DNA from 2 places in the Streptomyces sp. Ag109_O5-10 genome. Region 2 is predicted to be linked to the other one. Evidence: riboswitches for the same ligand, from Rfam matches in the RefSeq annotation. Region 2 holds a riboswitch; the other holds the start of a gene.
The links. A riboswitch is a leader RNA that binds a small molecule or an ion and turns the genes downstream of it on or off. The one in region 2 is predicted to bind glycine.

Region 1 (15,240 bases), 5.0 Mb from region 2:
GTCGAACGCCGGTTCCACGCACGCGGCGCTCGCCAGTGGTAGCGCATCGCGAGCAGGCGCAGTACGAAAGCGGTGACGACCGCGAGCCCGCTGGTGAACGGGGACAGCGCGTCGTAGTGGATGCACAGCACCACCGTCGTCGCCCCGACGATCGCCGGGACCGCGTACAGGTCGCGGTCCCAGCGCAGCAGCGAGGGAACCTCGTTGGCGAGCACGTCCCGGAGCACGCCACCGCCGACCGCGGTGGCGAGCCCCAGGGCGGCGGAGGCGGTGAGGTTGAGGCCGTAGGAGTAGGCCTTCGTGGTGCCGCTGACCGCGAACAGGCCGAGGCCGGCCGCGTCGAAGACCAGGACCGACGACTGGATCCGCTCGACGTGCGGATGCAGGAAGAACACCACCAGGGCGGCGATCAGCGGGGTGATGAAGTACCCGAGGTCCGTGAAGGCGGCCGGGGGGACGGCCCCGATGATCACGTCCCGGAAGATCCCTCCGCCCAGCGCGGTGACCTCGGCCATCACCGCGATGCCGAAGACGTCGAAGTTCTTGCGGACGGCCAGCAGCGCGCCGGAGATGGCGAACACGAAGATGCCGATGACGTCGAGCGTGTGCTGGACGGAGGGAGAGAAGAGTTGCTGGAGCTGCACCCTGACATTGTGACCTGTCAGGGTGCATGAACCTTACAAACCCAGGCCTACAGGGCAGGTTTCCCTGCGGTGAAGAGCCAGGTCTGGAAGAGGTCGTCCAGTTGCTGCCCGCTGACCTTCTCCGCGAGGCGGATGAAGTCGGCGGTGTCGGCGTTGCCGTAGCGGTGCAGCTTCGTCCAGGCCGGGAGCAGCTTGAAGAAGGCGGTGTCGCCGATGCGCTCGCGCAGCATCTGGAGGGTCATCGCGCCGCGCTGGTAGACGGCCGAGGCGAACATGGTGTCGCGCTGCGGGTCGGCGACGGTGATCTGCCAGAAGGGGTTGTCGGCGGCCCGGGAGTTGTAGCCGGCGAGGAACGAGTCGTGGGCGGACCTGGTGCCCTGGTGCTCCGCCCACAGCCACTGGGCGTAGGTGGCGAAGCCCTCGTTGAGCCAGATGTCCTTCCACTGCGCCACGCTCACCGAGTCGCCGAACCACTGGTGGGCCAGCTCGTGCACGATCGTCGTCTCACTGCGCACCGCCGAGTAGGCCGGCTTGCTCTGCACCTCCAGCGAGAACCCGGCCTCGGGCATGTCGTCGACGATGGCCCCGGTCTCCTCGAAGGGGTACGGCCCGAAGAGCTGCGACCAGTAGTCGGTGGCGGCGGCCGTGACGGCGTACACGTCGACGCTGTTGCTGTTCGCGAGGACCGGGTCGATGGCGACGTAGATCGGGATGCCCGAGGGGGTCTTCCCGGTCCGCACGTCGAACTTCCCGATGGTGGCGGTGGCGAGGTAGGTCGCCATCGGTTTCGACTCGCGCCAGTGCGTGTACGTCGAGCCGCCCTTGTCGTACGTCGAGACCAGCCGGCCGTTGGAGACACCGGTCAGGCCCTGGGGCGCCTTGATGCGGATGTCGTAGGTGGCCTTGTCGGAGGGGTGGTCGCTGGACGGGAACCAGGTGGAGGCCGCGTTGGGCTCGCAGGCGACGAAGACGCCGTCGGTGGTCTTCATCCAGCCGTAGTCGGAGCCGAAGACGATGGGGCCGTTGAGGGGCTCGGGTATCCCGCTGTAGGTGACGGAGACCGTGAAGTCGCGGCCCTTGCGGAGCGGGTCCCGCGGGGTGACGGTGATCTCGTCGCCGGTCCGCGTGAACCGGGCCCGCCTGCCGTCCACTTCGACCTTCGTGACCTCCAGCTTCTGCAGGTCGAGGTCGAAGGCGGAGAGGTTCTGGGTGGCACGGGCGGTGAGCGTGGTACGGCCGTCGAGACGGCCGGTGTCCGGGGCGTAGGCCACGTCCAGGTCGTAGTGCCGTGCGTCGAAACCACCGTTGCCGAGCTGCGGGAAGTAGGGGTCACCGATGCCGTCGGCGCCCGGGGTGGGGGCGGGGGCGGCGGCGACGACAAGGAAAGAGGCCGCCGCGATCGCGAGGGCCCCTAAACGTGCCGAACGGGAGAAGGCCATGGGTCGTCCCTTCGGTGCATGGTCCGATTCGGTCGGATACGCCGAACCCTCTCCCCTCCCGTTCGGTCATGTACACGACTTTGCCAACTTGTCATGCATCACTTGCTGGTTGACTCCTGTCGGCTCCCACGAGCCCGGAAATCGGCACAGCGAAGCATCAAGGGACTTGAGCAGAAATTTGCCAGAGATTACATGGCGTAAAACGGCAACCTCAATTCTTGCTCAATCCCGCCGGAACTCAATTGACCGACCTCCGTCAACTTCATACGCTCGCTCGTGCTTGACGGTTTACGCCACAGCGAGAACCGGGCAACTCAACTGGGGGATTTTCCATGCGCAAGAGAGCGATGCTGGCCGCGTTCGTCATGGCCGGAACGGTGCCCGTCGTCGCGGGGGCGGCGCCGGCGTCGGCGACCGTCGTCACACCGAAGTCGTGCCCGACCACCTACGGGGTGCTCATCAAGTCGCACACGGCGTACCGGCTCCCCGCGAAGGGCGCCTACTACAAGGACGGCCCGGGCGGGACCATCACAGCCTCGGTGACCAAGGCCACCACCATCTCGTACAGCCTCTCCACCTCGCTGGAGGTCAGCGCGAGCTACCTCTTCGCCTCGGCCAAGGCCTCCGTGAGCGGCAGCATCACCAAGTCCGTGGCGGTCACGACCGGCCACTCGTACTCGCACAACATCAACGCCCACAAGTACGGCAACCTGCAGTACGGCTCGAACGGCTACAAGGTCGCCTGGGAGTCCAACCGCACCAACCCGAACTGCAGCACGACGGTGCTCGCGTCGGGCACCGCCAAGCTCCCGGCGACCTCGGTCGGCTGGCACTACTGGGAGACGAAGTCCTGACCTGAAAAGGGACTGCCCGGAAAAGACCGCCACATACGAAATTCCCCGGCTGCCCGAAAGGGCTGCCGGGGAATTCGCATGGAATGATTCCGACTACTTCTCGCCGGTGTTCTCCGAATTTCCGGACTCGGCAGCGGGCTCCGGTTCCGCGGACTCCCCCGCTTCGGCCTCTGCCTCTGCCTCGGCCTCGGCCTCTGCTTCGGCCTCCGCTTCGGCTGTCCCCGCGACCTCCGCCGCAACCGCCGCCGACGTCTCCGCCGACTCCGCGAGGACCTCGTCGGCGACCAGTTCGGCCGCTTCCTTGGCCACGGCCAGCAGCACGGTGTCCTGCGGGGCCTGGTCCTCGAAGTTCTCCGGGTGGTGGCAGGCGACCTGCTGTCCGGGCTTCAGCTGCACCAGCTTCGGCTCGGTGGTCCTGCAGATCTCCGTCGCCTTCCAGCACCGGGTGTGGAACCGGCAGCCGCTGGGCGGGGAGATCGGCGAGGGCACGTCGCCCTTGAGCAGGATGCGCTCGCTCTTGGCGTCCTTCCGCCTCGGGTCCGGGATCGGCACCGCCGACATCAGCGCCTTGGTGTACGGGTGCATCGGCGCCTTGTACAGGGAGTCCCGGTCGGCGAGTTCGACGATCTTGCCGAGGTACATCACCGCGATGCGGTCCGAGACGTGCCGGACCACCGAGAGGTCGTGGGCGATGATCACGTAGGTGAGGCCCAGTTCCTCCTGGAGGTCGTCCATGAGGTTCACGACCTGCGCCTGGATCGACACGTCGAGCGCGGAGACCGGCTCGTCGGCCACCACCAGCTTCGGCTTCAGCGCGAGCGCGCGGGCGATGCCGATGCGCTGGCGCTGGCCGCCGGAGAACTCGTGCGGATAGCGGTTGTAGTGCTCGGGGTTGAGGCCGACCACCGACAGCAGCCGCTGCACCTCCTTCTTGATCCCGCCCTCCGGCGTCACACCCTGGAGCTTGAAGGGCGCCCCGATGATCGTGCCGATGGTGTGGCGCGGGTTGAGCGAGGAGTACGGGTCCTGGAAGATCATCTGCACGTCGCGGCGCAGCGGGCGCATGCCGCCGACGCCCAGGTGCGTGATGTCCCGGCCCTCGAACTCGACCTTGCCGCCGGTCGGCTCCAGCAGCCGGGTGATCAGCCGGCCCATCGTCGACTTGCCGCAGCCGGACTCGCCCACGACGCCGAGGGTTTCACCTGCCTTGACCTCGAAGTCGAGCCCGTCCACCGCGTGCACGGCGCCGACCTGCCGCTGGAGCAGGCCCTTCTTGATCGGGAAGTGCTTCTGGAGGCCGGTCACCTTGAGCAGGGTCTCGCCCTGGGCGACGCCCCGGGTAGAGACGGCACCGTCGCTCTGCGCAGGAATGGTCACTGCCGCGTCCTTGGGGTTCTCGCTCACAGCTTCGGCGCAATCTCTTCGGTCCAGATCCGCTCCCGCTGCTCCTGCGTCATGTGGCAGGCGGCCCAGTGCCGGCCGCCGACCTCGGTCAGCTCCGGACGGACCGTGCGGGTGACGTTGTCCTTGGGGACGTCCGCGTACGGGCAGCGCGGGTTGAAGGCACAGCCGGACGGGATGTTGATCAGTGAGGGCGGGGAACCCTTCACCGGGATCAGGCGCTCCTGCTGCTCACGGTCGAGGCGCGGCATCGAACCCAGCAGACCCCAGGTGTAGGGGTGCCGGGGTTCGTAGAACACCTTCTCGGCCGGGCCGCGCTCGACACAGCGGCCGCCGTACATCACCAGGATGTCGTCCGCGAGTTCGGCGACGACGCCCAGGTCGTGGGTGATGACGATGACCGCGGAGCCGAACTCCTTCTGCAGGTCCCGGATGAGGTCGAGGATCTGCGCCTGGACGGTCACGTCCAGGGCGGTCGTCGGCTCGTCCGCGATGAGCAGTTCAGGGTTGTTGACCAGCGACATCGCGATCATCGCGCGCTGGCGCATACCGCCGGAGAACTCGTGCGGGTAGCTGTCCACCCGCTTGTCCGGCTGGGGGATGCCCACCCGGTCGAGCATCTCGACCGCGCGCCGCTTGGCGGTCTTCTTGTCGACGTTGTGGTGGATGCGATAGGCCTCCACGATCTGCTGGCCGATCGTGTAGTACGGGTGCAGCGCGGACAGCGGGTCCTGGAAGATCATCGACATCTGCCGGCCGCGGAGCTTGCGCACCTCGTCGGGCGGGCTGCTCAGCAGCTCGGTGCCGTCCAGCCAGATCTCGCCGGATATCTGCGCCTTGCGCTTGCCGTACTGCCCGGCGGTGTGCAGGCCCATGATGCCGAGCGAGGTCACCGACTTGCCGGAACCCGACTCGCCCACGATGCCGAGGGTCTTGCCCTTCTCCAGCTGGAAGGACAGGCCGTCGACGGACTTGACCAGGCCGTCGTCGGTCGGGAAGTGCACCTTCAGGTCGCGCACTTCCAGGAAGGCCGTCGGCGCGGGCGAGGCGCTCGTGGGCTCGCCCACGGCCGCACCGCTCTTGCTCAGTTCCGTCATGAGAGCCTCACTCGGGGGTCGATCACGGCGTACAGGATGTCCACCACGAGGTTGGCGATCAGCACCGCGAGAGAAGTGATCAGGGTGACGCCCAGGATGATGGGCAGGTCCTGGTTCTTGATGGCGGTCAGCACCGCCTGGCCGAGGCCCGGCAGGCTGAACGTCGTCTCGGTCAGGATGGCGCCGCCGATGAGAGCGCCGAGGTCCATGCCGAGCATGGTCAGGATCGGCGTCATCGTGGAGCGCATCGCGTGCTTGCCGATGACGACCTGTTCCTTGAGGCCCTTCGCGCGTGCCGTGCGGATGTAGTCCTCGCCGAGGATCTCCAGCATGGTGGCGCGAGTGATACGGGCGTACATGGCGGCGTAGAGGAAGGCGAGGGTGATCCAGGGCAGGATCATGCCGCCGAGCCAGCCGGAGAAGCTCTGGGCCAGCGGCACGTACTGACCGTTGATCCAGTTCAGTCCGTAACTGAAGACCGCCAGCGAGAGCAGACCGGTGAAGTAGATGGGAAGGGACACACCGCCGAGCGCGACCACCATGGCCGTGCGGTCCCAGATGCTGCCCCGCTTGAGCGCGGAGAGCACACCCGCCGCGACACCGAAGACCAGCCACAGCACGGCGGCACCGAGCGCGAGACCCAGGGTCACCGGGAAGCGGTCGGTCAGCACCGGCCAGACGGCCTGCTCGCTGCGGAAGGAGTAGCCGAAGCACGGCGCGGCGCAGTGGGTGACGTCACCGCCGGCCGCGTAGGTGCGGCCCACGAAGATGCCCTTGAAGAAGTGCCAGACCTGCACGAAGATCGGGTCGCCGAGACCCAGCTTCTCCCGCACCGCCGCGACGGCGTGAGGGTCGGCCTGCTTGCCCACGAAGCTCGTGGCGATGTCCACGCCCGCCCACTTGGGGACGAGGAAGAAGATGCAGAAGACCACCAGGATGATGACCACCAGCATCACTGCGGCGGCGAACAGCCGCCTGATGAGGTAAGCGAGCACAGCTAACGGCCCGCCGCGGGACCGCGGGCCACCGGAGGTCTTCCGGTGGCCCACGGTCCCGCCGCGCCGGCCTTCACCTGCCTTTCGTGCCGTGCGGCGGGTGTGCCGGGATTACTTCGTGGACTTCAGACCGATGTTGACGAAGTCGTAGTAGCCGCTGTACGCGTTCGTCGTGTACACGTTGGCGATACGCGAGGAGCGCCAGTTCAGGAGTCGCTCGAAGGTGAAGGGCAGGTAGTACGCGCCCTCGGTGACCTTGTGGTTGATCTCCGTGGCGATCTGCGTCTTCTTCGCCTCGTCCTGCTGGGCGTTGTACTGGTTGAACAGCCCGTCGATCGTCTTGTCCTTGATCAGGCCGAAGTTGTTGTTACCGCTCTGCAGGATGTAGCTGCTGTCCCACAGCGGGGCTCCGAAGCCCTGGACGGTCGGGAAGTCCGCGCCCCAGCCCATGATGATGATGCCGAGCTTCTTCTTCGCGACGTTCGAGGGAGAGCCGATGATGCCGGAGCTCTGCGCACCGTCGTACTGGTAGATGTCGGCCTGGATGCCGACCTTCTTCAGCGCCGCCTGCAGGGACGTGGCCGTGGCCACCTCCTGCTGCTTGTTGTTGCGGACCGCGATGGTGGTCTTGAAGCCGTTCGGCTGACCGCAGGCCTTCAGCGCCTTCTTGGCCAGGTCGTCGTTGCCGGTCTTGTTGGCACCGGAGATCCCGTACGGGTCGTACTTCTGGCCCTCGCCACCGGCGATGGCGGGCGGGAGCATGTTGGTACCGATGTCACCACCGGCGATCGGGCCACCGCGCGCGGTCTGCAGCGACACGTGGTCGGCCGCGTAGATGACCGCCTTGCGGCAATCGATGTTGTCGAACGGCTTGACGCTCTGCGGGAAGACCGCGTAGCGGATGAAGCCGGAGATCGGGTTGTCCAGGTTGCCCTTGTGCTGCTTCAGGGCGATGGTGCGGCCCTGCGGACCCAGACCCGTCTGGCTGGCGTCGATGTCGTAGTCGCCGTTGATCAGACGCTGGTCCATGTCGGACTGGTTCGAGGAGATGGTCAGCGAGATCTTGTCCGGGTACGCCTTGCGCACCGGGTCGGACGACGCCTTCCAGCTGGTGTTGCGCACCAGCACCAGCTTCTTGCCCGGGCTGTACGACTCGAACTTGTACGGGCCGGAGGAGAAGGGGTGCAGCGTGTACTTCGCCTTGGTGTCCTTGTCCTGGCGGACCGGGGACGCCGTGACCATGGCGAGGACCTGCTTGAAGTCCGCGTTCGCCTTGGGCAGGTGGAAGACGATCGTCTTGGCGTCGGGCGTGGAGATCGCCTTCAGGCCCAGGTGGTCCTTCGAGGTGTCCTTGTAGGGACCCTTGTAGGTGTTGTTGGGGTCGAGCATCTGCTGGAGGTAGATCGGACCGCCGGACAGCACGTCCTGCGCCCAGACCCGCTCGATGCCGTACTTGATGTCCTGGGAGGTGATGGCCTTGCCGTCCTCCCAGGTGATCCCGTCACGCAGGTGGAAGGTGTAGGTCTTGCCGTCGGCCGAGACCTGTCCCATGTCGGTGGCCAGGTCGGGCGTGAGCTCGGCGCCCGCGGCACCCGGCTCGGTCTTGAAGGTGAGCAGCTGACGGCTGTAGTACCGCGAGAAGTCCCACATGAAGCCGTAGTAACCGCGCGTGGTGTCCCAGAAGTCGGCGTCCTGGGCGGAGACGAACTTGAGCTCGCCGCCCTTCTTGACCAGCGAGGCCTGGGCGACCTTGTTGTTCGCCGCGTCGAAGCCGGCGGCGCCGTTCTTCGAACCGCCGTCGTCGCTGCTGTTTCCGCCGCCGCACGCTGCCAAGGCCAGCATGCCGGCGACCGCGGCAGCAGCGGCCAACGCCTGCTTACGCCGCCCTGAGGTGCGTTGGGTAGTCACGATCTCGGATCCTCCGGATTAGATGAGAGACCCCGTGTAGATGGCACGGGACGCTTGGGGGTAAGGCGGTTCAGCGGGAGCCCTTGGGGTCCAGCGCGTCCCGCACGCCGTCGCCGAAGAGGTTGAAGGCCAGAACGGTGATGAAGATCGCCACGCCGGGGACGACCATGTACATGGGGTCCGAGTCGTAGTAGTCGATCGCGGTGGAGAGCATCTGCCCCCAGGAGGACGTGGGCGGCTTGACGCCCACACCCAGGAAGCTGAGTGCCGCCTCGGTGAGGATGTTGGTGGGGATCATCATCGTCGTGTAGACGATGATCGGCGCGACCAGGTTGGGCAGCAGTTCCTTGAACAGGATGTAGAAGCGCCCGGCACCCAGCGATCGGGCGGCCTCGACGTACTCGCGCTCACGCATCGAGAGGGTCTGTCCGCGCACCACGCGTCCGATGTACGGCCAGCCGAAGAACCCGATGACCAGGATCATCACGAAGACGCGCACGCTGGAACCGCTCAACCCCAGCATGTCGTTCGGCATCACGGAGACCAGCGCGATGATGAAGAGCAGCTGCGGGAAGGCCAGCAGACCGTCCATGACGCGGCTGATCGCCGAGTCGACCCAGCCGCCGAAGAAGCCGGCCAGGATGCCGAGGACGGTGCCGAGGACGACGGCGACGATCGCGGACAGGAAGCCCACGAGGAGCGAGATCTGGGCGCCGTAGAGGATCCGCGCGAAGATGTCGCGGCCGTTGACGGGCTCGACGCCCAGCAGGTGGTCGCCGCTGATGCCGCCCAACGACCCCTTGGGGGTGCCGAACAGAGGGTCGATCAGGCTCTCGTGGAAGGTGTCCGGGTCCTGCCCGACCAGATTGGCGATCACTGGGGCGAGAACGGCGACCAGGATGAGGAGGAGCACAACAACGCCGCCCGTGAGGGCGAGTTTGTCGCGCTTGAGGCGCTCCCAGGCGATCCGGCCCAGGGAACGCCCCTGCACGGCCTCGTCACCGGCGTTGGCAGCCGCCGCTTCTTCGGCCGCACTCGGGACCGCCTCCGCGGTCGGCTCGTGCAATGGTGCCGTCATCTGGCAGGGACCCCTCTCAACCGGCGGTGGCCGGCTTGCACTTGCCGCTGGTAGCGGCATGATCGTTCTCTGCTGGGCAGGGTTGAACACCCCATGAAGCGCGAGTCTTCAACGCTGTGGCGACTGGTTGCCAGAGTTGGCGGTGAATGGATGCGCAACCGTGATACGAGCATGTAGTTTCGTTATCCGAACGCCGGGTAACGCCCGCCGGACACGGACATACCCTGACGAGACAGCGCATGAGCTGATGTATGTCCGCGGACTACGCGCGCAGACCGGCTTCGACCCCCGCCTCAGCCGCCGCGGTTCTCCCTGCGGTACGCGACGCCGACGGGCCGGCCGTCGAACCCCGCCTGCGGGAGGGATACAGCACGGTCAGTAGACGCCGGGCGCGGGCGGATACCCGTAGCCCGCCGCCGGGGCCGGTGCCGCGTGGGCCTCGCGGTCGTAGAACGGCCGTGCCGCCGCCCGCATCCACATCACGACCGGGTCGTACTCGTCGGTCATCGCGACCGTCGACACCGGCAGTCCGTCCGGCACCGCGCCGATCGACTGCTGCATCATCCCCCGCACCGAGTCCACGGCCGACGGCGAGGTGTCGTACACGTCCAGGCCGATCGCGAGGTACGGCGCCCCGAGGGCCGGCTGTACCCAGGCGCGGCGCAGCGAGCGGACCGCGGGGGTGCGGTGGGCGTTCTGCGTGAGCAGGGCGTAGAACTGCGGGACCTCGATGGCCGGTTCGGTGAGCCGGAGCGGGCCGGCCGGCTGGCGGTCCAGGCCGGTGGCGATGCGGCGCAGGTCCAGCCAGGGGATGCCGACGCCGCCGCCCGGGGCGTGCGGGTTGAGCCAGAGGCCGAAGTGGTCGGGGTAGAGCGTGCGGGCCACGTCGACGCCGTCGACCACCTCGTACGAGCGGTTCCAGCCGCTCGCGGAGAGTTCCTGGGCCGAGGTCACGCAGGGGGCGTAGCCGTGGCCCTCGACCTCCATGTTCCCGTACTGGGCGTCGGGGGAGCCGGCCTGGCCGTGCCAGAGCAGCATCCAGATCTGGCCGGAGGACGGCGTGGCGAGGGCGCGGAGGAGTGCCTCGTAGGCGTCGTAACGCCCGGGGGTTACCTGGCGCAGCATGTGCTCGACCTGTCCGGCCGCCGCGGTGCCGCTGGCGCTCACGTGTTACCGCCCCTTCATCTGGTGCCCCGCGTCTGGAGGGCGCCCCGCCGTTGGAGACAGCTTATGCGCCCAGGGGGCGGGGGCCGATTGTCCGTCGGCGGGTGCGGGTTTCGTCGTGGCGGAGCGCGCGGTTCCCCGCGCCCCCGAGTCGGCTGCCCCCAGGGCGCTCCTAGTGACCGTACTGATAGAAGGGGCGCACGTTCTCCCGCATCCAGTGGCCCACGGGGTCGTCCGCCACGTCGAGCAGGACCAGGTTCACCGGCCACTTCACCGGGACCCGGCCCAGCGCCTTGCCCAGGGCCTCCAGCGGCAGCGCGCGCAAGTCGCCCTCCCACTGGGAGAGTTCGATGCCCACGAACATCACCGGGTCGGCCGTCTCGATCGCGGCCAGGCAGCGGCGGGCCGTGGTGACCACGCCGATCGCCGCGAACTCCGCCGACGCCGCGGCCAGGAAGTCCATCGGGTCGTCCTGCCAGTCCGGTTCGAAGAGGCGGACCCGGCCGCCGGAGGCGGGGCCGTCCAGTTCGGTGCGGCCGGCCCGGCAGAGCTGGGCGACCGCCTCCGGGGGCAGCGGGAGACCGACCACTCCCCCGGGGTTGACGGCGATGCCGACCTGCGGGGGCAGGCCGCGGGCGAACTCGACCGCCGGGGCGATCGTGTACGACAGGTGGGAGCCGGCCACCTGCCGGAACTGCTCCTCGGAGCTGAAGACCGGCACGTACACCTGGCCCTCGATCTGCATGGTGGGCAGGTCCAGCGGGCCGCTGTGCGGGCCGCCGCCCTCGGGCAGCGGGATCCACAGGAAGCTCCGCCCCAGTACCTCGATGAGCCGGCCCGCCGCCGCGGGCACGCCGAGGGAGGCCGACAGGACCTCCTCCAGTTCGTTGCCGGGCCACCCGCCGTGCGGGTGGGGGTGCGCCTGTGCCGGGAAGTCCGCGGGAATGTCCGCCGGGAAGTCCATCTGCCTACCGCCTGCTGGAAACCGCTGCTGAGGCTGGAAAGGCTAGCGGGTGACACCGACAAAGCCACCCCACCAGCCGGTTCGGGCCGCGGAGGCGGTCCCGGCGCGCCACGGCCCTCACCGCGCACCACGGCCCTCACCGCGCACCACGGCCCTCACCGCGCACCACGGCCCTCACCGCGCACCACGGCCGTCACCGCGCGCCACGGCCCTCACCGCGCGCCACGGCCGTCCCGGGCGCACCATGGCCCTCACCGCGCGCCACGGCCGTCCCGGCGCGCCGCAACCGGTCCGTCGCGGCCGTCTCGGTGCTCGAAGCCGATCCGGTGCAGTACGTCCGCCGCGGCCCGGTCGAGGAGGACCGCCGAGCCGACGCCCTCGGGAAGCCTCCCCTTCTCCGCCGCGCGCAGCAGCCGGCCGGCCGCCCTGCGGTGGCGCAGGAAGGCGTACCGGGAGACGCCCCGGCCGCGCTCGCGCTGGCCGTCCAGTGCCGTGCCCGGCGTGACGTCGAGGAGCAGCAGGTGCAGGGTGCCGCCGCGGCGGCGGGCCTCCCGGGCCAGCCAGTCGCGCACCCAGGCCTGGGTTCCGCAGTCGTGCACGACCACGCCCTCGCCGGTGCCGAGGGCCCGGCGCAGCCCCGCGTAGTGGGCGAGGCGGACCAGCGGGCGGTAGAGGGCGTACGGCAGGAGCCGGGCCAGGCGGGCGTCCCAGCGGTCGCGGGTGTCCTGGGAGTCGACGCGGATGCCCTGCACGGTGCGGTGCATCAGGGTGGACTTGCCGCTGCCGGGCAGCCCGGTGACCACGACCAGGTCCCGGGGGCCGAAGAGCAGGCCGTGCGGGCTGTGCCCGGCCCGGCCGCGCAGGTCGCGGACGACCGGCGCGGGGCGTTCGTCGCACCGCTCGCGGGCCGGGGCCGTCGGCTGCCGGGGCAGGGCGATGCCCGTCGTCGCGTACGCCGTGGTCCTTGTCACCGTGATCGTCCTCCCTGGGGGCTCAGGAAAGGTTTTCCCCACTGAACGTAAAGAGAAGGTAATGCACGGTGTCTCGCGGTTCCGTTCGCGTCCTGCCACAGACGCGTCACAGTGCTCCGGGACGGGTCCGGCCTGCCACGGACCCGGGGGGCGTGCAATGATGTCCGCGCCAACTGCATACCGGCCGCTTGAATCCGCGCGGGAGAGTCCCCAGCCGTCTTCGCTGGGGCGCCGAAGGAGCAAGTCCCTCCCTTGAATCTCTCAGGCCCCGTTACCGCGCGGGCGAGGCACATCTGAAAAGCGGGCCGCTGTGTCAGTGGCTCCACCCAAGGTGCAAGCCGTGACCATTTCGGTGGTCAGGGCGAACCTCTCAGGTTCCGATGACAGATGGGGAGGACAGCCCTCGCCTGTCATGCCCTTGGGACCTCCGGGAGACGACCGACCGATGAGCAGTACCGATTCCGCCGCACCCCGCCGTACCGCGCTCGATGCCCTGCACCGCTCGCTCGGCGCGACCATGACCGACTTCGCCGGCTGGGACATGCCCCTGCGCTACGGCTCCGAGCGCGACGAGCACGTCGCCGTACGGACCAGGGCCGGGCTCTTCGACCTGTCCCACATGGGCGAGATCACCGTGACCGGCCCGCAGGCCGCCGCCCTGCTGAACCACGCCCTGGTCGGGAACATCGCCTCCGTCGGCACGGGCCGGGCCCGCTACACCATGATCTGCCGCGCCGACGGCGGCATCCTGGACGACCTGATCGTCTACCGGCTGGCCGAGACCGAGTACCTGGTCGTCGCCAACGCCTCCAACGCCCAGGTCGTCCTCGACGCGCTCGTGGAGCGCTCCGCGGGGTTCGACGCCGAGGTCCGCGACGACCGGGACGCGTACGCGCTGATCGCGGTCCAGGGCCCGGAGTCCCCGGGCATCCTCGCCTCCCTCACCGACGCCGACCTGGACGGGCTGAAGTACTACGCCGGGCTGCCCGGCACCGTCGCCGGCGTCCCGGCGCTGATCGCGCGCACCGGCTACACCGGCGAGGACGGCTTCGAGCTGTTCGTGAAGCCGGAGCACGCGGTGGAGCTGTGGCAGGCGCTGACCAAGGCGGGTGCCCCCGTGGGCCTGGTGCCGTGCGGGCTGTCCTGCCGGGACACGCTGCGCCTCGAGGCGGGCATGCCGCTGTACGGGCACGAGCTCACCACCTCGCTCACCCCCTTCGACGCCGGGCTCGGCCGGGTGGTGAAGTTCGAGAAGGAGGGCGACTTCGTGGGGCGTGCCGCGCTCGCCGAGGCCGCCGCCCGCGCCGAGCAGAACCCGCCGCGGGTGCTCGTCGGCCTGGTCGCCGAGGGCCGCCGGGTGCCGCGCGCCGGGTACCCGGTGGTGGCCGGCGGCGAGGTGATCGGCGAGGTCACCTCGGGTGCCCCCTCCCCCACCCTGGGCAGGCCGATCGCCATGGCGTACGTCGACGCGGCGCACTCGGCGCCGGGCACGGCGGGCGTCGGGGTCGACATCCGGGGCAGTCACGAGCCGTACGAGGTCGTGGCACTGCCCTTCTACAAGCGCCAGAAGTAGCCCACAGCCCACCGGGCAGCCCACTGGGCGTGACCCGGCACACATCGCCGCTGGTCACGCACGTTCCCAGCAGTCCCCTCTTCACCAGCACTCCCCCGCGTACAGGAGAATTCAGGCCATGAGCAACCCCCAGCAGCTGCGTTACAGCAAGGAGCACGAGTGGCTGACGGCCGCCGAGGACGGCGTGGCGACGGTCGGCATCACGGAGCACGCGGCCAACGCGCTCGGTGACGTCGTCTTCGTCCAGCTCCCGGCGGTCGGCGACACGGTGACCGCGGGCGAGTCCTGCGGCGAGCTGGAGTCGACCAAGTCGGTGTCCGACCTGTACGCGCCGGTGACCGGTGAGATCACCGCGGTCAACGAGGACGTCGTCGACGACCCGTCCCTGGTGAACTCGGCCCCCTTCGAGGGCGGCTGGCTGTTCAAGGTGCGCGTCACGGACGAGCCGGACGACCTGCTCTCCGCCGACGAGTACACCGCCTTCATCGCCGGCTGAGGAGTCGTGGAACGGATGTCTGAGTTGTCGCTTCTGAACACGCCCCTGCACGAGCTCGACCCCGAGGTGGCCGCCGCGGTCGACGCGGAGCTGGCTCGCCAGCAGTCCACCCTGGAGATGATCGCCTCGGAGAACTTCGCTCCGCTCGCGGTCATGGAGGCGCAGGGCTCGGTCCTCACCAACAAGTACGCCGAGGGCTACCCGGGCCGCCGCTACTACGGCGGCTGCGAGCACGTCGACGTCACCGAGCAGATCGCCATCGACCGGGTGAAGGAGCTGTTCGGCGCCGAGTACGCCAACGTGCAGCCGCACTCCGGTGCCTCCGCCAACCAGGCGGCCCTGTTCGCGCTGGCCCAGCCCGGCGACACCATCCTGGGCTTGGACCTCGCCCACGGCGGCCACCTGACCCACGGCATGCGGCTGAACTTCTCCGGCAAGCAGTTCAACGTGGTGGCCTACCACGTCGACGACGCCGGCCTGGTCGACATGGCCGAGGTGGAGCGGCTCGCCAAGGAGCACCGCCCGAAGGTGATCATCGCGGGCTGGTCGGCGTACCCGCGGCAGCTGGACTTCGCGGAGTTCCGCCGGATCGCGGACGAGGTCGAGGCGTACCTGTGGGTCGACATGGCCCACTTCGCCGGCCTGGTCGCGGCGGG
Region 2 (15,240 bases):
CGGCCTGGGCGTCCATGTCGTTGAGGGCCAGGTTGAGGGAGGCCGCGCTGGTGGTGCGGGGGGCGTCTCGGTCGGCCACGTCGTCCCAGGTGCCGTTCGCGGCAAGCCCGGCGGCGAGAAGCAGGATCCCCAGGGCGACGACAAGCAGGACCGTGGCCGCGCGCAGAAGGCGCAGCCGGGCCGGAACGGTAGCCCGGAAACGGCGGCGCAGAGCGGCCCGCGCAGCCACGATCCGCTTCCCCGGGCGCCTGGCGGGCCCCGGGGTCGGTACGGGCGACGGGACGACCACGGCTTGCCGTGGCTCTTCGACAGCCTCCGCCGGAGGTCTGTTTGCCGTGCCGGCCGTGATGGTCACGGTCCCCTCCCAGGTACCCGCCACGGACGGTCGCCCGTCCCCCGTGCCGATCAGTCTGCGACCGGATCCGGCCGCGACCGGTCCGCCTTGATGGGCTCCTGACGCCCCTTCAGGCGGGTTTGACGGGACCTTGACGGCCGGCCCGCGACTCCCGTACGGGATCCGCAAATCCCGTGCCGAACCGGCATGTTCCTCATCCACCGGTGGATGGATTCTCGGTCGGCCGCCCGAGCAGGGCGCGGGCGTCAGCGGCCTCACGGCCCCGGACCGCGGATCCGATGCGGACCGTGCGGCGGCCGGGGGCCCGTTCCGCACGCCGGGCGCCCGCGCACCGCACCCGACAGCGTCCCGTCGGCGTCCGTGCGCCCGCCGTGCGGTGCCTGGGGCCCCGGGCACCGCACGGTCCCGGGGGCCCACCACCCCCTGTCGTCTCACGAAGGTCCTCATGTTGCGCGCCGCTCCCGAGCAGGCCCCGCCGTCCCGTGCCTCGCGTCCGTCCCGTCCGAAGTCGAAGGGGGCCACGTAACACCGGACCCCGAGCGGATTCTTCGAACCCGCCCAGCTCGTCCGCTCCTTCCCCGACGCGCTGCGCGAACCGCATCCACGGGACCTGGTCAGGAATCCGGTCCTGTTCGTGGTCTCGGTGGGAGCCGCCCTGACCAGCCTGTCCGCACTGCTGCATCCGGCCGTCTTCACCTGGGTGATCAGCTTCTGGCTGTGGCTGACCGTGATCTTCGCCGACCTCGCCAAGGCGGTCGCCGAGGGCCGAGGCAAGGCCCAGGCCGCGTCCCTGCGCAAGGCTCGCACCGACACGGTGGCGCTGCGGCTCCTCGACTGGCGCTACGGCACGGACGCGCGCGCCGCCCGCACCGAGGCGGCCGCCGCCACCGAGCTGAAACAGCCGTCTGTTGGCCTGGACCGCCGGCTTCCGCCTGGTCCGCGCATATGTGCACTACGCGGTGGGCAGTCCGGTCGTGCGCGAACAGCTGAGCGCGTGAGAGGGAGCGGGCAGCACGTCGCACCGGATAACGCTCGGTGTCCGAAACCCGGCACCCGCTCGCCGCCCCCCGTACAGCCCAACGTCCCCCCGCAGCCTCCGGGCCACGTCTTCTTGATGCCCGACCAACGCCTGCCAGGGCATTCTTAACGCAAGCTTGACGCCCAGGACCTCTCGATCCGTGGGCCCACGCGTCACTCTCTGCTTACGCTGGTGCCGCCGTCCGCGTGATGGCCGGAATCGAACTGCCCCGCACCTCACCGCGCCGGACACCAGGAGCCGACCCCATGGCCACGACCGAACACCCCCCTCCCAGTCGCCTGCGCGCCTGGATGCTGGAGGGGCTGTCCGACATGGGCAAGGGCGGCGGCCACACCGGCCCCCACGCACAGCCCGAACCCCCGCACCAGGGCCAGCGCTGGTGGCGGGTGATGTGCCTGACCGGTGTCGACTACTTCTCCACCCTCGGCTACCAGCCGGGCATCGCCGCCCTGGCGGCCGGCCTGCTGTCGCCGATCGCGACCATCGTGCTCGTCGTGGTCACCCTGGCCGGCGCCCTGCCGGTCTACCGCCGCGTCGCCGAGGAGAGCCCGCACGGCGAGGGCTCCATCGCCATGCTGGAGCGGCTGCTCTCCTTCTGGCAGGGCAAGCTCTTCGTGCTGACGCTGCTCGGCTTCGCCGCCACCGACTTCCTGATCACCATCACCCTGTCGGCCGCGGACGCCTCCACCCACCTGGTGGAGAACCCGCACCTGACCGACTTCCTGCAGGGCAAGCAGATGGTCATCACGCTGTTCCTGGTGGCCCTGCTCGGCGCGGTCTTCCTCAAGGGCTTCCTGGAGGCGATCGGCGTCGCGGTAGCCCTGGTCGGCATCTATCTCGCCCTCAACGTCGTCGTCGTGATCGTCGGCTTCTACCACGTCATCACCGCCGAGCACGTCATCACCGACTGGTCCAGCGCCCTCACCCAGGAACACGGCAACGTCTTCGTCATGGTCGGCGTCGCCCTGATCGTCTTCCCGAAACTCGCCCTGGGCCTGTCCGGCTTCGAGACCGGTGTCGCCGTCATGCCCCACGTCAAGGGCGAACCGGGCGACACCGAGCAGCAGCCCACCGGGCGGATCCGGGACACCAAGAAGCTGCTCACCACGGCCGCCCTGATCATGAGCTGCTTCCTCATCGCGACCAGCTTCATCACCACGCTGCTCATCCCGGAGAACGAGTTCAAGTCGGGCGGCAGCGCCAACGGCCGTGCGCTCGCCTACCTGTCCCACGAGTACCTCGGCAACGTCTTCGGCACGGTCTACGACGTCTCGACGATCGCCATCCTGTGGTTCGCCGGCGCCTCCGCGATGGCCGGCCTGCTCAACCTGATGCCCCGCTACCTGCCCCGCTACGGCATGGCCCCGCACTGGGCCCGTGCGGTGCGCCCGATGGTCATCGTCTTCACGCTGATCGCCTTCCTGGTGACCTGGATCTTCGACGCCGACGTCGACGCGCAGGGCGGCGCCTACGCCACCGGCGTGCTGGTGCTGATCAGCTCCGCCGCGGTCGCGGTGACCATCGCCGCCCGCAAGGCAGGACAGCGGAAGTGGACGATCGGGTTCGGGATCATCGCGGCGGTCTTCCTGTACACGACCGTCGTCAACGTCATCGAGCGCCCCGACGGTGTGAAGATCGGCGCCTGCTTCATCGTCGGCATCATGCTCGTCTCGCTGCTCTCCCGCCTCGCCCGCGCCTTCGAGCTGCGCGTGACGAGCGTGACCCTCGACGACATGGCGGAACGATTCATCCGCGATATGGCCAGCCGCAAGATGCGGTTCATCGCCAATGAGCCGGACCGGCGCGACAAGGCCGAGTACCGCGACAAGATCGAGCAGATCCGCGCCGACAACGACATGCCCGAGCAGGAGGACTTCGTCTTCGTCGAGGTGACGGTCACCGACCCCTCCGAGTTCGAGGCGGGCCTGACCGTGCGCGGCGAGGTCCTGCACAACCGCTACCGCGTGCTGACCCTGGAGTCCGCCTCCATCCCCAACGCCCTGGCCGCGCTGCTGCTGCACGTCCGGGACGAGACCGGCTGCATCCCGCACATCTACTTCGAGTGGACCGAGGGCAACCCGTTCGCCAACTTCCTGCGCTTCTTCCTCTTCGGCCAGGGCGAGGTCGCCCCGGTCACCCGGGAGGTGCTGCGCGAGGCGGAGCCGGACCGCGACCGGCGGCCGCGGGTCCACACGGGCTGAGGGCCGGCCACCAGCACCGGGCACCGGACAGAGGGCGCGGGACACGGGGCGTAAGAATCCCGTCAATAACCGCTCGGTCCGCATAAGAACCCTGTCAGCGGTGGCTCCCCCGCCGCCACCGCCGCCTACCGTCGGCCCCATGGAGGACAGAAGACCCGGAGGGCGGGCGGCCGGTGACCGCACCTGGCGGGGCGGCGCACGACTGGCCGTCGGCTCCGCCCTCGGCTTCGGCGGGCTGACGTTCGCCGTGGACTGGGACGCCGGCACCCTCACCCCGGCCCGCGCCCTGCTCTGGGTCACGCTCTCGGCCGCCATCCTCGTCGTGCTGCTGCCGGCCCGCGTCACGGCGGGCCCCGGCTGGCTGGCCGTCCGAGGCGCGCTGCGCCGCCGTACCGTCCGCACCGATTCCCTCGTCTCCGTCGGCCAGTACGGGGACGTCGCCGCGCATCTGGTCCTGCGCGACACCCGGGGCAACCGGCTGGAGCTGGACCCGGCCGTCCTGCACGCCAACCCGCTGCTCTGGCACGAACTGGACACCGGTGTCCGCCGCTCCGTGGAGCGGGGCACCCTGCGCCGCGGCACCGAGGTGCTGGCACGGCTCGGCCACGAGATCGACGACACGAACGCACGCGCGGTCCTGGCGGCTTCCGGCCTCACCTGACCGGCGACCCCACGCCCTCGCACCCCGCCACCCGGCCCTATGGTGAGCCCATGCCCTCCTACACGATCGGCCAGGCGGCACGGCTGCTCGGCGTCAGCCCGGACACCGCCCGCCGCTGGGCCGACGCGGGCCGGGTGGCCACCCACCGCGACGAGGGCGGCAGGCGACTCATCGACGGCACGGACCTCGCCGCGTTCTCCGTCGAACTGGCCAAGGCCGGCACCGCCGAGGAGGACGCCTCCTTCACCTCGGTCCGCAACGCCTTCCCCGGCATCGTCACCGCGATCAAACTCGGCGACGTCGCCGCCCAGGTCGAGATCCAGGCCGGCCCGCACCGCCTGGTCTCCCTGCTGACCCGGGAGGCGGTCGAGGAACTCGGCCTGGAGGTCGGCATGGAGGCCACCGCCCGGGTGAAGTCCACGAACGTGCACATCGACCGCGTCTGACGGGCCGCCCGCACAGCAGGGCGGCCCACAGGTCCAGCCGGCCACTCGGCCGGGACAGGTCCCGGCCGGTGAAGTGCTCCACCCACAGGAACCCGCCGCGTCCCGCGGCGGTGAGGACTTCGTACAGACGCGGTCGGGTGAAGGCGTGGTGCTGGACTCCGCTGCCGGCGCACTCGAAGCCGGCGCGCACCCTCGCGCTGGGCAAGCGCACGGGATCGGGCACGGTCAGCCGGGCCGGTCGTGCGAGGTCTCCGGTGCGGGCGAGTTCGGCGAGCGTCGTGTGCGGCCGGCTCCCGGATGACGGTACCCGCGGCACGTCGCCGTAGAAACGCACATGCCAGCCCCAGTCCGAAAGTATGCAGCTCATGCGATGTGACAGAAGACTTACGCCTGGCAACTGCGGCAGTATCATCGCCACGCGGGCTGATAGACAGGTCGCAGCAGGGCGCGACAGATCGTTCACCGGATCCAGAGGAGTTCACTCGTGATGACCCGTTCCGTGCGCCGGACCCGGTGGACGCTCCAGGTGGCCGGTGCCTCGGTCGCGGCCCTGCTGGCCCTGAGCGCCTGCTCCTCCTCCGACGACGAGTCGTCGGCGACGACGACGGACACCTCGGCGCCGGCGACACCCAAGCTGTCGGGCTCGATCACCGTGTTCGCGGCGGCCTCGCTGCAGGAGAGCTTCACGACCCTGAAGGCCGACTTCGAGAAGGCCCACCCGGGCACCAAGGTCGACTTCAGCTTCGGCGGCAGCGACACCCTCGCCGCGCAGATCACCAGCGGTGCGCCGGCCGACGTCTTCGCCGCCGCGAGCGCCAAGACCATGGCGATCGTGGCGGACAGGAAGGACACCGCCACCACGCCGGCCACCTTCGTCCGCAACCAGCTGGAGATCGCCACCCTCCCGGGCAACCCCGACAGGATCTCCTCCCTGAAGGACCTGACGAAGTCCTCGCTGAAGGTCGTGCTGTGCGACAAGACGGTGCCGTGCGGCGCCGCCGCGCAGAAGGCCCTGGACGCCGGCAAGATCAAGCTCACCCCGGTCTCCTACGAGGAGGACGTGAAGTCCGCCCTCAACAAGGTGGTCCTGAAGGAGGCCGACGCGGCGGTCGTCTACCGGACCGACGTGAAGGCAGCCGGCAGCAAGGTGGAGGGCGTGGACTTCCCCGAGTCCGCCGACGCGATCAACGACTACCCGATCGCCCTCCTCAAGAACGCCCAGAACCCCACGCTGGCCAAGGCGTTCATCGCCCTGGTGCAGTCCGCCGAGGGCCAGAAGGTGCTGAACGACGCCGGGTTCCTCAAGCCATGACGAAGGCCGACCATTCCGGCGCTGCGGCCGGCACCCTCCCGGGCGGCCCACGACGCCGGCGCGTTCGGCCGGCCGTACCGCTGCCGCTCCTGCTCCCCGGAGCGGTAGCTCTGGTCTTCCTGCTCCTGCCGCTGGTCGCCCTGCTGGTGCGGGCCCCCTGGCGCGGCCTCCCGTCCCTGCTGACCAGTGCGGAGGTCTGGCAGGCCCTCCAGCTCTCCCTCATCTGCGCCACGGCGGCGACGGCCGTCAGCCTCGTCCTGGGCGTCCCCCTGGCCTGGCTGCTGGCCCGCACGGAGTTCCCCGGCCGGGGGTTCGTCCGGGCGCTGGTCACCCTCCCCCTCGTCCTCCCGCCGGTGGTCGGCGGTGTGGCCCTGCTGCTCGCCCTCGGCCGCAACGGGGTGGTGGGCCAGTGGCTGGACTCCTGGTTCGGCATCACCCTGCCCTTCACCACGGCCGGCGTGGTCCTCGCCGAGTCCTTCGTGGCCATGCCCTTCCTGGTGATCAGCGTCGAGGGCACGCTGCGCGCCGCCGACCCCCGTTACGAGGAGGCGGCCACCACCCTGGGCGCCTCCCGCTTCACCGCGTTCCGCCGGGTCACGCTTCCCCTCATCGCCCCGGGCATCGCGGCCGGCTCGGTCCTGGCCTGGGCCCGCGCGCTCGGTGAGTTCGGAGCGACGATCACCTTCGCCGGCAACTTCCCCGGCCGCACCCAGACCATGCCGCTCGCCGTCTACCTCGCCCTCCAGAACGACCCCGACGCGGCGATCGCGCTCAGCCTGGTGCTGCTGGCGGTGTCGATCGCGGTACTGGCGGCGTTGCGGGATCGTTGGATGACGGCATCATGAGGACGACCCGGTGGACGACGCCCCGATGACCAACTCACATCCCGTATCCGCGGACGGCACCCAGCCTCCCCACGGCCTGCCGACGTCCGCCGACGCCACGCAGCCACCCCAGCGGCCGGCCGCAGCCGCCGACGGTACACAACCCGCCCACCGCGCGCGGCCCACCACGCACCCGCACCCGCACCCGCACCCGAAAACCGGCGGCCTCCACGCTCGCCTCGTCGTCACCCGTCCCACCTTCCACCTGGACATCACCCTCACCGCCGCCCCCGGCGAGGTCGTCGCCCTCCTCGGCCCCAACGGCGCCGGAAAGACCACCGCCCTCCGCGCCCTGGCCGGCCTCATCCCCCTCACCACCGGTCACCTGCGCCTCGACGGCACGGAGTTGGACCGCACGCCCCCCGAATCCCGCCCGGTCGGCGTCGTCTTCCAGGACTACCTCCTCTTCCCCCACCTCACGGCCCTCGACAACGTCGCCTTCGGCCCCCGCTGCCACGGCGCGACCAAGACCGAGGCCCGCGCCCAGGCCGCCGCCTGGCTCGACCGCATGGGCCTCGCCGAACACGCCGGCGTCAAACCCCGCCGCCTCTCCGGCGGACAGGCCCAGCGCGTCGCACTGGCCCGCGCCCTGGCCACCCGCCCCCGCCTGCTGCTCCTGGACGAGCCCCTCGCCGCCCTCGACGCCCGTACCCGCCTCGACGTGCGGTCCCGGCTCCGCCGTCACCTGGCCGAGTTCGAGGCGGTCGCGGTCCTGGTCACGCACGACCCGCTGGACGCCATGGTGCTGGCCGACCGCCTGATCGTCGTGGAGGAGGGCCGCATCGTCCAGGAGGGCACCCCCGCCGACATCGCCCGCCACCCGCGCACCGACTACATCGCCCACCTGGTCGGTCTCAACCTCTACCGGGGCCGGGCGGAGGGCCACACGGTCCAGCTCGCCGCGGGCCCCGCGATCACCACCAGCGAAGTCCTCACAGGAGACGTCTTCGTCGCGTTCCCGCCGAGCGCCGTCACCCTCTTCCGGGACCGCCCCACCGGCGCCAGCGCCCGCAACCTCTGGCGCTGCGAGGTCGCCGGCCTGGAGACCCACGGCGACCAGATCCGCGCCGACCTGACCGGCGGACTCGCCCTCGCCGCCGACCTCACCACGGTCGCGGCGGCCGAACTGGACCTGCACCCGGGCGTCGCGGTCTGGGCGACGGTGAAGGCGACCCAGACGCACGCGTACCCGGCGTGAAAACGGGAGGCCCCGCCGGAGCGGGGCCTCTCGCGTCGTGCCGGTGCGTCAGTCCTCGTACGCGTCCAGCGGCGGGCACGAGCACACCAGGTTCCGGTCGCCGAAGGCCTGGTCGATCCGGCGCACCGGCGGCCAGTACTTGTCGGCGGCGGACACCCCGGCGGGGAAGACGGCCTCCTCGCGGCTGTACTCGTGCTTCCACTCGCCGCCCAGCGCGGCGGCGGTGTGCGGAGCGCCACGCAGCGGGTTGTCGTCGGCGGACCACTCGCCGGCCCCGACCTTGTCGATCTCCGCGCGGATGGCGATCATCGCCTCGCAGAACCGGTCCAGCTCGCCGAGGTCCTCGGACTCGGTCGGCTCGATCATCAGCGTGCCGGCCACCGGGAAGGACATCGTCGGCGCGTGGAAGCCGTAGTCGATGAGCCGCTTGGCGACGTCGTCCACGCTCACCCCGGTCGCCTTGGTCAGCGGCCGCAGGTCGATGATGCACTCGTGCGCGACGAGGCCGCCGGGCCCGGTGTAGAGCACGGGGAAGTGCGGCTCCAGCCGCTTGGCGACGTAGTTGGCGCTGAGCACGGCCACCTGGGTGGCCCGCTTCAGTCCCTCGCCGCCCATGAGCCGGACGTAGGCCCACGAGATCGGCAGGATCCCCGCCGAGCCCCACGGCGCGGCCGAGATCGGCCCGACACCCGTCTCGGGACCGGCGGCCGGCTGCAGCGGGTGGTTCGGCAGGTACGGCGCCAGGTGGGCCCGTACGGCCACCGGACCGACGCCGGGACCGCCGCCGCCGTGCGGGATGCAGAAGGTCTTGTGCAGGTTGAGGTGGGAGACGTCGCCGCCGAAGTGGCCCGGCTTGGCGACCCCGACCAGGGCGTTGAGGTTGGCCCCGTCGACGTACACCTGTCCGCCGGCCTCGTGCACCTGCGCGCAGATGTCGGCGACGTGCTCCTCGAACACCCCGTGCGTGGACGGGTAGGTGATCATCAGCACGGCGAGCTCGTCGCGGTACTGCTCGATCTTCGCCCGCAGGTCGGCGACGTCGATCTCGCCGTCCTCGGCGGTCTTCACGACGACGACCTTCATGCCCGCCATGACGGCACTGGCGGCGTTGGTCCCGTGCGCGGACGAGGGGATCAGGCACACGGTCCGCTGCGCGTCGCCGTTGGCACGGTGGTACGCGCGTACGGCGAGCAGGCCGGCGAACTCGCCCTGCGAGCCGGCGTTGGGCTGCAGCGACACCTTGTCGTACCCGGTGACCTCGGCGAGCCGTTCCTCCAGCTCACGGATGAGGGTCAGGTAGCCCTGCGCCTGCTCGGCGGGCGCGAACGGGTGCAGCTGGCCGAACTCGGGCCAGGTGACCGGTTCCATCTCGGTGGTCGCGTTGAGCTTCATGGTGCACGAGCCCAGCGGGATCATGCCGCGGTCCAGCGCGTAGTCCCGGTCGGCGAGCCTGCGCAGGTAGCGGAGCATCGCGGTCTCGGAGCGGTGCCGCTGGAAGACGGGGTGGGTCAGGTAGCCGTCGGTGCGCAGCAGCGCCTCGGGCAGCGTGTCCTCGGTGGCGGCGTCCAGCGCCTCGACGTCGCCCTCGACGCCGAAGGCCGTCCAGACGGCGCTCAGCTGGGCGCGCGTGGTGGTCTCGTCGCAGGCCATGGAGACGTGGTCGGCGTCGACGAGCCGGAGGTTGACTCCGCCCTGACGGGCGGCGGCGACGATCCCCGCGGCCTTGCCGGGCACGCGCGCGGTGAGGGTGTCGAAGTAGGCGCCGTGCACGATCTCGACACCGCCGGCCGTGAGCCCCGCGGCGAGGATCGTGGCGTAGCGATGCGTCCGCTGGGCGATGGCCCTCAGTCCCTCGGGCCCGTGGTAGACGGCGTACATGCCGGCCATCACGGCGAGCAGCACCTGCGCGGTGCAGATGTTGCTGGTGGCCTTCTCCCGCCGGATGTGCTGCTCGCGGGTCTGCAGCGCCAGCCGGTACGCCTTGTTCCCGTCGGCGTCCACGGAGACGCCCACGAGCCGCCCGGGCAGGCTGCGCGCGAACTTCTCGCGGACCGCCATGTAACCGGCGTGCGGCCCGCCGAAGCCCATCGGCACACCGAACCGCTGGGTGGTGCCGACGGCGATGTCGGCCCCGAGCTCGCCCGGCGAGGTCAGCAGGGTCAGCGCGAGCAGGTCGGCGGCGACGGTGACGAGCGCGCCCGCTTCGTGCGCCTGCTCGACGACGGCCCTGATGTCGCGTACGGCACCGGAGGCGCCGGGGTACTGGACGAGCACCCCGTTGATCTCCCGCCCGGCGAGCTCCGCCGGAATGCCCTCGGCGAGGTCGGCGACCACGACCTCCACGCCCGTGGGCTCGGCCCGGGTCTGTATCACGGCGATGGTCTGCGGCAGCGCGTCCGCGTCGACGACGAAGACGCCCTTCTTGTTCTTGCCCATGCGCAGCGACAGGGCCATCGCCTCGGCTGCGGCCGTGCCCTCGTCGAGCAGCGAGGCACCGGAGGTGGGCAGCCCGGTGAGGTCGGCGACCACGGTCTGGAAGTTCAGCAGCGCTTCCAGGCGGCCCTGGGAGATCTCCGGCTGGTACGGCGTGTAGGCCGTGTACCAGGCGGGGTTCTCCATCACGTTGCGCAGGATGACGGGCGGCGTGAAGGTCCCGTAGTACCCCAGGCCGATCATCGAGTCGAGCACCTGGTTCCGGTCGGCCAGGGACCGCAGCTCGGCCAGCACCTCGGCCTCGGTGCGGGCGCCGGGCAGGTCGAGCCGGTCGGCGTTCTTGATCACGTCCGGCACGGCGGCGGCGGTCAGCTCGTCGAGCGAGCCGTAGCCGACCTGGGCGAGCATCTTGGCCCGGGCCTCGTGGTCGGGGCCGATGTGGCGCTGCTCGAAGGGAATCCCCTGCTCAAGTTCGGAGAGCGGGATGCGCTGGGCGGTCATTGCGGAGGCCTCCTGGTCTGACGCGACCTTCGAGGGGTACCCCGGCACGGGTACCCCGACGGCCTCCCCCTCTGTCATCGGACCTGAGAGCTTCGCCGGTGTGCCCTTGCGGACCACCGGCTTGCACCGTCGGTGAGCGCGGACACCGTCGACGTCCGCCCTGCTTTCCAGAGTGACCTCGTCCGTGCGGTACGTGAGCCTGAGAGATTCCGGGGAGGATTTGCTCCTTCGGCGCCTCCGGTTTCCCGGAGGACTCTCCCGCACGGGGTCAGCAGCCACCGCCAGCGTACCAGCGGGGGCAACACCGGAGCCTTCGAGTGGCCGCCTCCTTCAATGTGCTCTTTTGTAGTGCTTACGGATGAGTTGCGACCAAGTGGAGGGCCCGTGCAGACCGACATCGATCCGCGCAACCTGATCGGCCGCAAGGCGTTCGACCGCAACGGCACGAAGATCGGCACGATCGACGAGGTGTACCTCGACGACGCGACGGGCGTGCCGGAGTGGGCGGCCATACGCACCGGCCTCTTCTCCAGGGACGCCTTCGTCCCCCTGGAGCCCAGCGAACTGGTCGAGGGCACCCTTAAGGTCCCCTTCGACCGCGCCCTGATCAAAGACGCCCCCGACTTCGGCGTGGGCCGCCACCTCTCCCCGGAACAGGAGCTCCAGCTCTACCACCACTACGGCCTGGACACCGCTGCCCCGCCCCCCGCCCACCCGGACCGCGACTTCGGCAAACTGGCGGGAACGGAGGACGCGGGGGCGTGAGGCCGACGGTTGGCTGCGGGTGAGCGGGGGTCGCTCGCGCGGTTCCTCCCCCAGCCATCGGCTGGGGGTACCCCCAGCGCCCCTGGCGGGGCGCTGCCCAGCCGTTTCCTGCACAGCCACTTAGTTGTTCTGCGGGCAGGCGTGCCGCAGAGGCGGCACGGGTGGGCGCAGCGGCACCTGCAAGCGCCGGCAAGCGTCCCGCCCCCGTCCGGCATCCACGGTCACGTACGCACCCCGTCCACCGGGATCCCCGGCACCAGCGGCAACGGCTCCGCCGGCTCCAGCTCGGGGTCGTCGACCCGAAACGTCCGCACTCTCCCGGGCCCCACCGCCCCCGGCGTCTCGAACCGCACCGTGACCCGCCCCAGCCCACTGCCCTGCACCCATCCGTGCCCGTGCTCGGCATGCCGCACGTCGTGCCCGGCGGGCCACCTCCGCTCGGCGACCACCTGCTCCTCGGCGACCGGCTCCGCAGCCTCGTCCTCCGCCGCGAACTCCGCCGCCCCCTCCCCGGCCGCCGCCTGCGCGAACAGGTCCTCCTGCGTGTAGTCGGCCAGCCCCGTCACCCCCACCCCCAGCAGCCGCACACCCCCCGTCGTGTCCACCGAGTCCAGCAGCCGCGCCGCCGCCTCACGCACCACCCCCGGGTCGTCGGTCGGCCCCCTGAGCGTCTCGGACCTGGTGAGCGTCGAGAAGTCGTACCGCCGCACCTTCAGCACGATGGTCCGCCCGGACAGCCCGGCCCCCCGCAGCCGCCGCACGCACCGGTCGGCCAGCCGCTGCACCTCCATCCCCACCCGCAGCCGGTCGTGGATGTCCACGTCGTAGGTGTCCTCGACCGACACCGACTTGGCCTCCCGCTCGGCCACCACGGGCCGCTCGTCGTGCGCGAGCGCCATCGCGTACAGCGCGTGCCCGTGGGCCTTGCCGAGCAGCCGTACCAGTTCGTCCTCCCCCGCCTCGGCGATCTCCTCGACCGTGGTGATCCCGGCCCGCCGCAGGTGGTCCCCCGTCGCCGGCCCCACCCCCGGCAGGGTCCGCACGGTCATCGGCCCCAGCATCGCCCGCTCCGTGCCCGGCTCGATCAGCACCAGCCCGTCGGGCTTGGCCTGCTCGGAGGCGATCTTCGCGAGCATCTTCGAGGCGGCGAGCCCGACGGACCCGGAGAGCCCCGTGACGGCCCGTATGTCGGCGCGCAGCCTCTCCCCCACCAGTCGCGCCGACACGGCGTCCCAGGCCACCTCACCGGCCTCCAGGTCCACGAAGGCCTCGTCCAGGCTGAGCGGCTCCACCAGCGGCGAGAGCCCGCGCAGCAACCCCATCACCTGCTCGCTGACCGACCGGTACAGCCCGAAGCGCGGCACCAGGTACGCGGCGTTCGGCGCCAGCCGCCGTGCCTGGCCCATCGGCATCGCGGAGTGCACCCCGAACACCCGGGCCTCGTAGGACGCGGTGGCCACCACACCGCGCGGTCCGAGCCCGCCCACGACCACGGCCTTCCCGCGCAGGCTCGGCTTGGACGCCTGCTCCACCGAGGCGAAGAAGGCATCCATGTCGAGATGCAGGATCGTGGGCGCGTTTCTCACATCTCCGATGCTGCACCACGCCACTGACAATGCCCCGGCACGGTGGCGGATTCTCGGGATCCCCGCAACACCTGATGGCTTATGCGGCCATCAGTAGATCACGCAGACGCTCGGCTGGGGTTCTCCAGCCGAGCGTCTTGCGTGGCCGACCGTTGAGCTGCTGGGCGACGTGTTCAAGGTCTGCGGGACTGTGCGCGGACAGGTCGGTGCCCTTGGGGAAGTACTGCCGAAGCAGGCCGTTCGTGTTCTCATTCGAGCCGCGCTGCCAGGGCGAGTGGGGGTCGCAGAAGTAGACCGGCACGCCGGTGGCCACGGTGAACTGCTTGTGCGCGGCCATTTCGCAGCCCTGATCCCAGGTCAGCGAACCGCGCAAGTGCTCGGGCAGGGCCTGGATCAGCGGCACCAGCACATCGCGGACTTCCCCGGCCGTGTGTCCGCCGGGCAGATGTCCGAGCATGACGTAGCGGGTGGAGCGCTCGACCAGGGTCACTATCGCGCTCTCGCTGCGTGGGCCGACGATCAGATCGCCTTCCCAATGACCGGGAATCGCTCGGTCCTCAACCTCCGGCGGCCGCTCGGAGATCATCACCATCTCGTCGAAGAAGCGGCGAGTGCGCTGCTCCGGGCTGCGGTGAGGCTTGCGGCGGGTGCGCCCGGTGCGCAGCGCGACCGCGACCTGGCGGCGCAGGCCGCCTCGGGCCTGGACGTAGATGGCCTGGTAGATCGTCTCCGGACTCACCCGCATACTCTCGTCGTCGGGGAACTCGATGGCCGCAGTGTGACTGATCTGCTCCGGTGACCAGCGTTCGCGCAGCCTGTCCTCAACGTATCGACGCAGCGGACCGTCTGCGGCGAGCTTGGATGCCTTGGGCCGGGCGCGGCTCTCGGCCCATGCCCGCTGGGCCCTGTGCGGCCGGTAGACGCCGTCGACCGCCCGGGTGTCGATCTCCCGCTTGACCGTGGACGCCGGCCGCCCCAGAGCCCGCCCTATCGCCCTCAACGAGTGGCCGGCCCGGTGCATGTCAGCGATCGTCTCCCGCTCGGTCACGGTCAGAAACCGGGGGTGCAGCTGCGCGTCGACCGCTGCGAGAAGCGGCGGCTTGATGATGGTCACACCGGTCTTATAGACGATCAAGCGTCCGTCAGGACGCAGCCGGGAGTGGCCGATCTGGCGGATGCCCTGGTCCCAGTCCTCGGCGGTGCGCTCGTGGACGCCGACCTGCGCGGCGGCATCCCGGCGCCGAACTCCAGCCGCACGCAGCCGCTCGTACTCCGCCCGGCCTTGATGGCCAGACCTGCCGGGCTTCCCACGACCGCGGACACCGGCCTTACGGGCCCACCCGAACGCCGTGTTGCGGTTCACCCCGACTGCCCGAGCCGCCAGGGTAACGCTGCCGCCCTCCCGGTCCAGCGCCTCGAAGAACCTCGCCTTCAACACCTCGAAATCCACGATCCCCGCAGCTCCCTGAACTCCAGGGTGTTGCGGGGATCAGTAGAACTTGCCGGTCCCCGGCCGGGGCATTGTCAGCGGGCCTTCAGACCGCCCGGTTGCGCCGCCGGGCCAGTTCGTCCGCGGGGTTGTGGCCGACGAGCGTCTCACCGGTGTCGACGCGCTCGCCGTGCAACTGGGAGAGCGCGTTCTCCACGTCCCGCCACACCACGCCGACCGCGATCCCGAAGATGCCCTGACCGCCCTGGAGCAGGGCGTGCACCTCGTCCGGCGAGGTGCACTCGTAGACCGTGGCACCGTCGCTCATCAGGGTCATGCGCTCCAGGTCGCGGAAACCGCGTTCTCTCAGGTGCTGGACGGCGGTGCGGATGTTCTGGAGGGAGACCCCGGTGTCCAGGAACCGCTTGAC

Region 1: another riboswitch for glycine. It lies ahead of gcvT (glycine cleavage system aminomethyltransferase GcvT); the one in region 2 lies ahead of gcvP (aminomethyl-transferring glycine dehydrogenase).

The regions. Positions count from the first base shown of each region.
Region 1 covers NZ_FNTQ01000001.1:2,871,469-2,886,708, forward strand. Annotated here, with positions in the region: gene BLW82_RS13065 (alpha/beta hydrolase) at 1-76, shown strand, start outside; gene BLW82_RS13070 (trimeric intracellular cation channel family protein) at 1-644, opposite strand, end outside; gene BLW82_RS13075 (M1 family metallopeptidase) at 692-2,083, opposite strand; gene BLW82_RS13080 (hypothetical protein) at 2,416-2,937, shown strand; gene BLW82_RS13085 (ABC transporter ATP-binding protein) at 3,031-4,314, opposite strand; gene BLW82_RS13090 (ABC transporter ATP-binding protein) at 4,338-5,435, opposite strand; gene BLW82_RS13095 (ABC transporter permease) at 5,432-6,430, opposite strand; gene BLW82_RS13100 (ABC transporter substrate-binding protein) at 6,542-8,338, opposite strand; gene BLW82_RS13105 (ABC transporter permease) at 8,409-9,416, opposite strand; gene BLW82_RS13110 (enhanced serine sensitivity protein SseB C-terminal domain-containing protein) at 9,792-10,583, opposite strand; gene BLW82_RS13115 (enhanced serine sensitivity protein SseB) at 10,753-11,544, opposite strand; gene BLW82_RS13120 (AAA family ATPase) at 11,796-12,521, opposite strand; glycine riboswitch at 12,705-12,802, shown strand; gene gcvT (glycine cleavage system aminomethyltransferase GcvT) at 12,961-14,088, shown strand; gene gcvH (glycine cleavage system protein GcvH) at 14,207-14,584, shown strand; gene glyA (serine hydroxymethyltransferase) at 14,609-15,240, shown strand, end outside.
Region 2 covers NZ_FNTQ01000001.1:7,860,366-7,875,605, reverse strand. Annotated here, with positions in the region: gene BLW82_RS35915 (hypothetical protein) at 1-229, opposite strand, end outside; gene BLW82_RS46390 (hypothetical protein) at 990-1,502, shown strand; gene BLW82_RS35905 (APC family permease) at 1,640-3,595, shown strand; gene BLW82_RS35900 (hypothetical protein) at 3,735-4,256, shown strand; gene BLW82_RS35895 (TOBE domain-containing protein) at 4,307-4,702, shown strand; gene modA (molybdate ABC transporter substrate-binding protein) at 5,190-6,014, shown strand; gene modB (molybdate ABC transporter permease subunit) at 6,011-6,859, shown strand; gene BLW82_RS35880 (ABC transporter ATP-binding protein) at 6,870-8,096, shown strand; gene gcvP (aminomethyl-transferring glycine dehydrogenase) at 8,145-11,030, opposite strand; glycine riboswitch at 11,208-11,301, opposite strand; gene BLW82_RS35870 (PRC-barrel domain-containing protein) at 11,415-11,795, shown strand; gene BLW82_RS35865 (DNA polymerase IV) at 12,017-13,381, opposite strand; gene BLW82_RS35860 (IS30 family transposase) at 13,461-14,642, opposite strand; gene BLW82_RS35855 (MerR family transcriptional regulator) at 14,917-15,240, opposite strand, start outside.